Pontibacter akesuensis: one gene and its partner. The protein of the gene in region 1 interacts with the protein of each later gene in a pairwise test. Links are inferred from orthologs where the notes say so. Each region holds a gene or a part of one and is shown in the gene's direction. Other genes may lie near its edges.

Region 1 (5,434 bases):
TGACACCACGGCACCTGCTGAACATTTCTGTTTGGCAGGTGTTTTTTATTTTTGAACAGAAGTATACGTATTTTTTTCGCTCTTTCTGTACATCGAATCAAGTATAAAAGAGCTTATTTAGCCTTTTCACAAGTATAGCCGGACCAGCTGTTTAATATCACCCTAAACGTACTCCACCCTGTGGCTCACACCTCACCCCGCCTTACCACCCTTACCCTATTCGGCATCCGCAGCGGAAGCATGCGCTGGGGGCTGGCACAAATGGGCACTTCCGGTCCGCACCTTAAGAAAGTGCCGGGGCTGTTGTTTTACAAATTGCTGGGTAGCGGGCATGGCAGGGGGTTCAGCCTGAAGCCAAATTTCTGGCGCTACGGCCTGATGTGCACCTGGGAGAGCGAGGAAGCCGCTGATGCTTTTCTGCAGCAATCAGGATTAATTGAAGAATACCAAATGCACACGGAGGAGATTTGGACGGTAAAATTACTACCGTACCAGCAACACGGCCTCTGGGACAAGCAAGCCCCTTTTGCCCCTGCCCTGCCGGAAAAATACAGCAGCGGCCCGATTGCCGTGCTGACGCGGGCAAGTATAAACTGGCTGGCGCTGCCGAGCTTCTGGCGCTTTGTGCCTAAAACAAGTGCAGGCCTGGAAACGGCAGAAGGTTTGATTTGCTCTATCGGATTGGGTGAACTGCCGCTGGTGCGGCAGGCAACCTTTAGCGTGTGGGAATCGGGGGAGGCAATGAAACAGTACGCCTATCGGCACCCGCTGCACCAGGAAGTGATGCGGCGGACACGGGCCGAAAAGTGGTATGCAGAAGAACTGTTTGCCCGCTTCAAACCCATCAGCAGTCAGGGCACCTGGAATGGTGTTGATCCGCTGCAGGAGGTGCTGGCACAGCAGCTTTGATCTAAGTATACTTTTATTTGTGCTTCTTGAATTTCTGTGAGATCTCTCCTATCGTCGAGAAGACAATGGTATAGGAAGAAAAATCTTGTGTCTTACGTCCTGATACTTGTGTCTGATTTAGTCCTTCAGCGGGTTTTCGTCAGGAGCCAATTGCTGCAGCACACGGTTCAGGTGCGCCTGCATGCCCTCGTAGGGTCGGTATCCCCGCGCGATCAGGTGAATGTTTGTGCCATTGAGCAAGTATAAACTCGGGAATGCTGTGGCCTGCAAGTGTTTAGCAATAGTGAAATCCTGCTGCGTCTTTTCCTTCATTTCCTCCGACTCGAATTTCTCTAAAAACGTGTCTTCATCCACACCGAAGGTACTTGCTATGCTTGCCAGCACCGCGGGTTTTGTTACGTCGTTGTTGCGGGCATAAAAAGCGCTTTGCACTGCGGCGGCCATTTCAAACTCCTGCTCAGGCTGCAGGTAGCGCACAGTCACCGTAGCGCGGCAGGCAGGCTCAGTGTCGTAGACAAAATCCTCCCGCTCAAAAAAAGAATAGTCGAATGGCTGCCCTGTTACCTGCTCCACGTCCTCCCAATGCTGGCGGATGCTCGCTTTCAAATGATCATCCAGCGGCTTCTCGGTGCCGGGGCGCAGGCCGCCCAGTACCAGTTTGAACTGCAGCTTTCCCTCCTGCTCCGCCACCAGGCGCTTAATCACCGGCGCAAAGCCGTAGCACCACGAGCACATCGGGTCCATCACATAAATCAGGTGCATGATATCGAGTAGGTCGTGCTTCTTTTCCATGGTATGCCGGTTTTTACGCAAAGGTAAGATTTTTGCTTTTTTTGCTTTCATGTTTATACTCCATTTTAAACTTGTAAACGGGCCTCAAAAGCAATTTTGCCCCGACTGCAGTCAACATTTAAAAGATTAACAATTATCTTAGCAGCTTAACCAGGAATCAGATAACACAGCTATACCAAATGTCAGAGTATAATTTCAAAGATATTGAGAAGAAGTGGCAGCAGTACTGGGAAGAGAACCAGACCTTCAAAGCGACTGCCACCAGCGATAAACCAAAGTACTACGCCCTGGATATGTTCCCATATCCTTCTGGTGCCGGCCTGCATGTGGGCCACCCGCTCGGTTATATTGCCTCTGACATCGTGAGCCGCTACAAGCGCCTGAAAGGATTTAACGTGTTGCACCCGATGGGCTTTGATGCCTTTGGTTTGCCCGCCGAGCAGTATGCCATCCAGACAGGCCAGCATCCGGCTATCACCACAGAGCAGAACATCAAGCGCTATGTGGAGCAGCTGAAGAACATCGGTTTCTCATTTGACTGGGAGCGCGAGATCCGCACTTCAGAGCCCGATTACTACAAGTGGACTCAGTGGATTTTCATGCAGCTGTTTAACTCCTACTACAACTACAGCACCGACAAAGCCGAACCGATTGATGCGCTGGTGCGTGTGTTTGAGCAAAGCGGAAACGAAAAAGTAAACGCCGCCTGCGATGAGGATACGCCCGCTTTCTCGTCTGCCGACTGGGCTAGTTACAGTGAGCAGCAGCAGGCCGAAATGCTGTTGAAGTATAGACTGACATACGTGGCCGAGGCCGTGGTAAACTGGTGCCCTGCCATGGGCACGGTGCTCGCCAACGACGAAGTGGTGGGCGGTGTGTCGGAGCGCGGCGGCTATCCGGTGGAGCGTAAGAAAATGCGCCAGTGGATGATGCGCATCACTGCCTATGCCGAGCGCCTGCTGCATGGCCTCGATGACATCGACTGGCCGGAGCCGATCAAAGAAATGCAACGCAACTGGATCGGCAAATCAGTGGGTGCCGAGCTTGATTTTAAGGTAGAAAATGCTGCGGATAAGATTAAGGTATTCACTACCCGTATCGATACGATTTTCGGAGTTTCGTTTGTGGTGCTGGCGCCGGAGCATGACTTAGTAGCGCAGATCACCACAGATGCACAGCGTGCCGAAGTGGAGGCGTACGTGAACGTGGCTAAAAACCGTTCGGAGCGCGAGCGCATGACGGACGTGAAAGCTGTGAGCGGGGTGTTTACCGGCGCCTATGCCACCAACCCAATCTCGAATGAGCGTGTGCCGATCTGGATTGCCGATTACGTGCTGGCTGGATACGGTACAGGTGCCGTGATGGCCGTTCCGGGTCACGACTCCCGCGACTACGCCTTTGCGAAGCATTTTAACCTGCCGATCCCAGAAGTGGTGGCCGGCGGCAACCTGGAAGTGGAGGCCTACGGTGCAAAAGAAGGCAAGATCATCAACTCCGGTTTCCTGAACGGCATGGACGTAAAGGAAGCTATACTTGCCGGAATTGCCAGAGCCGAGGAATTGGGCGTGGGCAAGGGCCGCACCCAGTTCCGCATGCGCGACGCTGTGTTCAGCCGCCAGCGCTATTGGGGGGAGCCGGTGCCAGTGTACTACAAAAACGGTATCCCACACCTGATCAAGCAAGAGGAGCTGCCGCTGGAACTGCCGAAAATAGATGCGTATCTGCCAACTGAAACAGGTGAGCCGCCGCTTGGCCGCGCTGTGGATTGGAAGTATGAAAACGAATATGAGTATGAGCTGAGCACCATGCCGGGCTGGGCTGGCAGCAGCTGGTACTGGTACCGCTACATGGACCCCCAGAACGACAGCGCCTTCGCTGATGAGGATATCGTGAAGTACTGGCGCAATGTGGACCTGTACATCGGTGGCTCTGAGCACGCCACGGGGCACCTGCTGTACTCGCGCTTCTGGAACAAGTTCATGTTCGACATGGGATTGGTGGTAGAACAGGAGCCTTTCAAGAAGCTCATCAACCAGGGCATGATCCAAGGGCGCTCTAACTTTGTGTACCGCATCAACGGCACAAACAAGTATGTTTCATTTGGGCTGAAGGAGCAGTATGAGACTTCACAGCTGCACGTGGACGTAAACATCGTGGAAAACGATGTCCTGGACCTGGAGGCGTTCAAGAACTGGCGCCCTGAAAATGAGGATGCCGAGTTTATATTGGAGGACGGCAAGTACATCTGCGGCGTGGAGATCGAGAAGATGTCAAAATCCAAGTATAACGTGGTGAACCCGGATGACATTGTGGAGCGCCAGGGAGCCGACACGCTGCGCATGTACGAGATGTTTCTGGGACCGCTGGAGCAGTTCAAGCCATGGAATACCAACGGCATGGACGGCGTGCATAAATTCCTGAAGAAGTACTGGAGGCTGTTCTACGACCAGGAAGGCAACCTGCAGGTAACCGACGAGCAACCGACAGCACAGGAATTAAAAGCATTGCATAAGACGATCAAGAAGGTGGAGGACGACATCGAGCGGTTCTCCTTCAATACCTCCGTTTCTACCTTCATGATATGCGTGAACGAGCTAAGCCAGCTTAAGTGCAGCAAACGCGCCATCCTGGAGCCGCTTACGGTTATACTTTCACCCTACGCGCCGCACATTACAGAAGAGCTGTGGCAGCAGTTAGGCCATAGCGAAAGCATCAGCTACGCCAGCTTTCCGGAATTTAAAGAAGAGTACCTGTTAGAAAACACGTTTGAATACCCGGTGTCGGTGAATGGCAAGATGCGTGCAAAGCTGGAGTTTGCGTTGGATGCGCCACGGGAGGATATAGAAAAAGCCGTGCTGGCTGAGGAACAGGTAACAAAGTTCTTTGAAGGCAAGGCTCCTAAGAAAGTCATACTTGTGCCCGGCAAAATCATTAACATTGTAGTATAAATACAGCTTTAGCTAAACAAAAAAGCCGTACAGGATGAACCTGTACGGCTTTTTTGTTTAACCTGATCAGGAGAGATACGGCAGGTAAAATGTATGCCGCTCTATGATCAGAAAAAGAGGTTAGATTAGTTTAGAATAGATCAGGCGTTTATGCTCTCTGTAGTAATTGTTTTTTCATCCGCTGCATTTATAGATTCTCTTACTTTGTAAAGAAGGTGCACCAAGGTTGTCGCCTCTTCTTCTGTGAGCCCCTTCAATAAGTTATCCAACTCCCCCAGGTCAGCATCAATGTTATTTATTAATTCCTGCCCCACCGGAGAAATGAGGATGTTAACCAAACGCTTATCAGCGGGATTCTGGGTAACTGTTACAAGACCTTTTGCACTTAATCTGCTTACCAACCGCGACGCATCCGACATCTTATCAAGCATTTTTTCACGCATGAAGGAAGTAGAGACAGGTTTTGGATGTTGATCGCGAAGAATACGCAACGCATTGTACTGTTGCGAGGTAATGTTATGTCTTTTAAAAAAGGTTTCATACCCATTGCTCAGAAAGCCATAGGTGTACAGGATGCTAACACTGGCTTTCTGCCATTCATTCCGGAAGCTTTTGATTCCGACTTCGTTCTCTAGAATCATATTATTTGTAAGGTGAGTTTCTCAATAATAATAAAAAAAAACCTTTTTTCTGAGCCTGTCAGCAGCTTTTTTTATCCTGCGGTAAGGTACGGCGAAAGTTATTTAAATCTCTTTCCAGCAAAAAGCACCTGATAAGCTAATGTA
Region 2 (5,011 bases), 4.5 Mb from region 1 along the record:
GAACTACCGAGGCTTGCAGAACGACAAACTGGCTCCTAAGGCAACGCGCGTCATCACGCATTACCACCTGAAGGATTTCGAGAAATGGCCAAACCTGCTCATCCAGTTCATGCAGCACCGCAATGGCAGCCCTACCATTTTTGAGCCTACCGTAAAGTGCATCCAGTTCAAGGCCAGCTCCTTCTACAAAAGCAAGCGCACGGCACCGGTTCTCAATAAAGAAGGTTACGTGTACCAACTCGACCAGAAGCCCGTCTCCATCGATCCGGACAAGATTAAGGAACAGTTGGCTGAGGCGGTTGAGAAAAGCGAGAATTTTAAACTGACCGCACCGGAGCACGAAGTGGACCTGCACATCGAGAAGCTGATCGACGACCACAGCGGCATGAGCAACAGCGCCATGCTGAAGCTGCAGTTGGAGCGGTTCCAGGATGCCCTGGATCGTGCCATGGCCACCAATATGCACGAGATCGTGTTCATTCACGGGGCCGGCAACGGCGTGCTGCGCAAGGAACTTCAGAAAATCCTGAGTCGCACCCCAGGCATTCAGCACTACAAAGATGCTCACAAAGAAAAGTTTGGCTACGGCGCCACGCTGGTAAAGCTGAAATAGCCTTGGTAGTTCTGAGTCATGGGTTCTGAGTCACGAGTTGTCCCATATATTTATAACTCAAGACTCAGAATTCGTGACTCAGAACAAAACCAGAACCTACGGTTCTGGTTATTTGTTATCTTTGCTGCTGAACAAAGTATCAACGGCAAGCCGTCTTATCGCTGCCCTTTCGGGGGGAGAGGAAAGTCCGGGCAACGCAGAGCATCCTACTTCCTAACGGGAAGGGTCCTGAGCAATTGGGATACAGCCAGTGCCACAGAAAATAACCGCCAGCCTTGTGCTGGTAAGGGTGAAAAGGTGCGGTAAGAGCGCACCAGCGGCTGGGTGACCAGTCCGGCTGGGTAAACCTTAGGAGTTGAAAGACCAAATAGGCTGGCAGCGCCTCGCTTCGGCGGGGCTAAGGGCTGCTCGTCCGATGTCAGTGGGTAGGTCGATGGAGCCTGCGCGCGAGTGCAGGCCTAGATAAATGATAAGACGCTGTGCCTTCGGGCGTAGCGACAGAACCCGGCTTACAGGCTTGTCGTTGATGTTTTGTTTTCCTTTCTAAAAATACCTCCCACACTTCTAAGGAGTAGTAGCCATACTATAGTCGGGATAAACTTGGCGCTTGCTCAGGAAATGGGAGTCATCCTGCCAATCCTCCAATACTAAAAATCCTGATTCAGACAAAAAGAATTAGCGCATACCGCAGCAAGTATAAATTCATACTTCCCCACAGCAAAAGCCCCTAAACCATCTGCCCTATTTCCTGTGTGCTTTAGAATCTGTTTCCTATTTTTACAGGAAGTATAAAAGACACAACACATGGCTACAGCGCAAGATCCGGCCCTGGAGATACAGGAGCTGACGCAGAAAATAAACCACCTGAATTACCAGTATTACCAGAACAGCGTTTCCGAAGTTTCTGATTTCGAATTTGACCAGCTCCTGAAGCGGCTGGAGGCACTCGAGGAGCAACACCCGGAGCTGCGGCTGCCCCACTCCCCCAGCATGCGCGTGGGTGGCACCGTGACGAAGAACTTTGAAACTGTTTACCACAAGTGGCCGATGCTCTCGCTTAGCAACACTTACTCAGAAGAGGACCTGCGGGAATTTGACAAGCGCGTGCGCAAGGTTGTGGGCGATGAAGTAGAATATGTCTGCGAGCAGAAGTTTGACGGTGTGGCCATTAGCCTTACCTACGAAAAAGGTAGGTTTGTGCAGGGTGCCACCCGCGGCGACGGCACCCGTGGCGATAACATCACCGCCAACGTACGCACCATTCACGATGTACCGCTGCAGGCGCATGGCGAAGGTTTCCCAGAGCTGTTTGAAGTGCGCGGCGAAGTGTTTATGCCGTTCCAGGTGTTCGAGCAACTCAATGCTGAGCGCGAAGAAACAGGTGAGCAATTGCTGGCCAACCCGCGCAACGCCACATCAGGTACGCTAAAGCAGCAGGATTCTGCCGTGGTGGCCGCCCGTAAGTTAGGCTGCTTCTCCTACAGCTTCCACACTGACAAAATTCATTTCGAAACCCATTCCGAAAGCCTGCAGGCCATCCATAAATGGGGCTTTAAGGTGTCTGATACCTGGCGCAAGTGCGGCAGTATAGACGATGTGATGGCTTATATCAACGAGTGGGAAACAAAGCGATTTGAACTGCCGATTGCAACCGATGGCGTAGTGGTGAAAGTAAATAGCTACGCCCTGCAGGAAGAGCTGGGCTTTACAGCCAAGAGCCCGCGCTGGGCGATTGCCTATAAGTATGCCGCCATGAGCGCGGCTACTCAGTTGCAAGGAATTCAGTACCAGGTGGGACGCACGGGTGCCGTTACGCCGGTAGCCCTACTGGAACCGGTGCAGCTAGCCGGAACTGTGGTAAAACGGGCTTCTGTGCACAACGCTAATGAAATTCAGCGCCTGGACCTGCGCCTGGGCGATATCGTTTTTGTAGAGAAGGGCGGCGAGATTATTCCTAAGATCACGGGAGTTGATTTTGAAAAACGCCCCGCTGACAGCCAGCCTATACTTTACCCAACCAGTTGCCCGGCCTGTGGCACCGAACTGATTCGATCGGAAGGCGAAGCGCATTTTTACTGCCCGAACGACAAGGGTTGCCCGCCGCAGATCAAGGCGAAGCTGGAGCACTTCATCTCCCGCAAAGCCATGAACATCGACGGTCTGGGCCCGGAAACTATTGAGCAATTGTACGAAACAGGACTGGTACGCAATGCAGCCGACCTCTACGACCTGACCTTTAAGCAGCTGGTGGAACTGGAGCGCATGGGCGAGAAATCAGCGAACAACATTCTGCAGAGCCTCGAGAAATCCAAAGCCACGCCGTACGACCGCGTGTTGTTTGCTTTAGGAATTCGGTTTGTGGGCAGCACGGTAGCCAAAAAACTGGCGCAGGGCCTGCCCGACTTAGAGGCCTTGCGGGGTGCCACGTATGAGGAACTGATTGCCATAAACGAAATTGGTGAGCGCATTGCCCGCTCCATACTTGCTTACTTTCAGGACCCGGATCAGGTGCAGCTCGTGGAGCGGCTTAAAGCGGCTGGCTTGCAATTTAGGTCCGAGAACACGGTACCTGAGATGCAGAGCGATAAGTTTGTGGGGCAGACGTTTGTAATTTCCGGCGTATTTGAGAGTGTGAGCCGTGAAGAGCTGCAGCAACTGATCATCAGCCATGGCGGCAAGGTGGTAAGTTCTATCTCCAAGAAGCTGTCTTACCTGGTGGCCGGCGATAAAATGGGGCCATCTAAACTGGAGAAAGCGGAAAGCCTGGGCATAACCATACTCAGTGAAGAAGAATTTTTAAGGATGATCGGGTAAAGACTGCCTTTGCTTCTGCTATATAAGTCACCTCACCCCAACCTTCTACCAACTCGGGCAAGGGAACATAAATTGCCCGTGCTGTTTTGCACACAAGTAGCAAAAGTAACAAATCCCTCCTCCCTCTGGGAGGAAGCCAGGAGGAGGGTTTAAGATTTGAATAATCTTATTGAGTACCTGCCTCTAAGATCTTAGCACGCCATTGCTTATCCTAAAAAAGAAGAGCAGCACCGTTTAACGGTGCTGCCCAACCTTTCAAACAACAAACAACTAAACTAAACTATAAAATCAGGAGATGCGCTTTCGGGCTACATCAAAATACCCAAGTATAAAAATCAGCAGGCCCGATCCCAGACTCAGCAATACCGGCTCTACAAATACCTGCTGCACATCGTTGCCCTTCGGAAACGTCATAACGGTCATGAGCGGATAGGCGAATGGATAGTAGTGGATGTGTTCCCAGCGCATTGCCACCATCACCGTAATAATGGCCACTGTTCCGACGCCCATACTTAAAGCAAAGCTGCTCCAGCGCATACTCAGCCAGAACTGCAGCGCTACAATCACAAAGCAGGACAGGTACAGTTTCAGGCAGGTGATGTAGACAATATTCAACCCTTCCACTACATCAAAGCCGAGATCAGGGCGCACCAGGCTAAGGAAAAAACCAGCAGCCAGGTAGGCCACCACATACACCGCATTGCTTAGCAGCACCAACCCTAACACGGTACTTGCCTTCGCCAGGTAAATAGCGCCCTTGGGCAGCGGCAGGCTATAGAGGTGTTTCCATCCATTCGACTTGTGCTCAATGCCATTGGTGAGGCTCGTTAGCAGGGCGATAAAAATGGGCATCAGCATGATGGTGTATACCATAAAGCTTTGCGCGGCGAAGGCATGCCAGGCATTAGCTCCGTCTTTGACCATATGCTCTCCTTTTGCCCAAAACACAAGCACATACATGCTGATGAGGGCGCAGGGAGCCAACACGGCCAACCACAGCGAGAAAGTGTTTTTCAGCTTCAGGGTTTCAGCGCTTAGGCTGTTACCATAGTAGGTTAAGCTATTCATAGTTTTGCAGGCTCTGATTGACGTGTAGCAGGCGCGGCAGCATCGGCGTTGGTAATGTGCAGAAACAGTTCTTCCAGATTCTGGGTGTTGCTACTGAGGCGGTACACCTCCAGCCCGTTTTCCACCAGCAAGCGGTTTAGTGATGCCACCTCGGTTTTATGCTGCACCTGCACTGTTACGCTATCTGCCTCCTGCGGCAGCACGTGGTACTGGTGATCCGACAGTAGCTTATGGGCTAATGTATTATTGTTGGTTTCCAGTTGCAGCAGATTTGTCTGGAAAGCACTCTGGTAGAGGTTCTGCAAACTGCCCTGGTACAGGGTGGCGCCCTTGTCGATAATAGCCAGTTCGGTGGCGCATTTCTCTATTTCTGAAAGCAAATGGCTGGAGAGAAATATGGTTTTGCCAAAGTCGCGGTTCAGCCGGATGATAAGCTCCCGTATCTCTCGTATTCCACTGGGGTCCAATCCATTGGTTGGTTCATCTAAAATCAACAGTTCGGGGTCGGCAAGCAAA

Evidence for each region. The genes of interacting proteins can lie anywhere in the genome.
Region 2: the proteins of leuS (region 1) and ligA interact in binary tests that used the Escherichia coli proteins (3 or more experiments, as listed by UniProt). The link is inferred for Pontibacter akesuensis from one-to-one orthologs.

The regions. Positions count from the first base shown.
Region 1 is NZ_CP014766.1:4,499,547-4,504,980, forward strand. Bases 1,511-4,849 are described here. They hold leuS (leucine--tRNA ligase), read left to right. Parts: upstream 1,511-1,880; coding sequence 1,881-4,649; downstream 4,650-4,849. Other genes in these bases: A0W33_RS19110 (DsbA family protein), read right to left, coding at 1,511-1,701; A0W33_RS19120 (MarR family winged helix-turn-helix transcriptional regulator), read right to left, coding at 4,790-4,849. In the rest of the region: A0W33_RS19105 (spheroidene monooxygenase), read left to right, coding at 181-909; more of A0W33_RS19110, read right to left, coding at 1,027-1,510; more of A0W33_RS19120, read right to left, coding at 4,850-5,290.
Region 2 is NZ_CP014766.1:12,760-17,770, forward strand. What follows is about bases 1,007-3,922. They hold ligA (NAD-dependent DNA ligase LigA), read left to right. Parts: upstream 1,007-1,417; coding sequence 1,418-3,427; downstream 3,428-3,922. Other genes in these bases: A0W33_RS00075 (ABC transporter permease), read right to left, coding at 3,716-3,922. Also shown: A0W33_RS00060 (Smr/MutS family protein), read left to right, coding at 1-613; more of A0W33_RS00075, read right to left, coding at 3,923-4,495; A0W33_RS00080 (ABC transporter ATP-binding protein), read right to left, coding at 4,492-5,011. UniProt on the Escherichia coli protein: DNA ligase that catalyzes the formation of phosphodiester linkages between 5'-phosphoryl and 3'-hydroxyl groups in double-stranded DNA using NAD as a coenzyme and as the energy source for the reaction.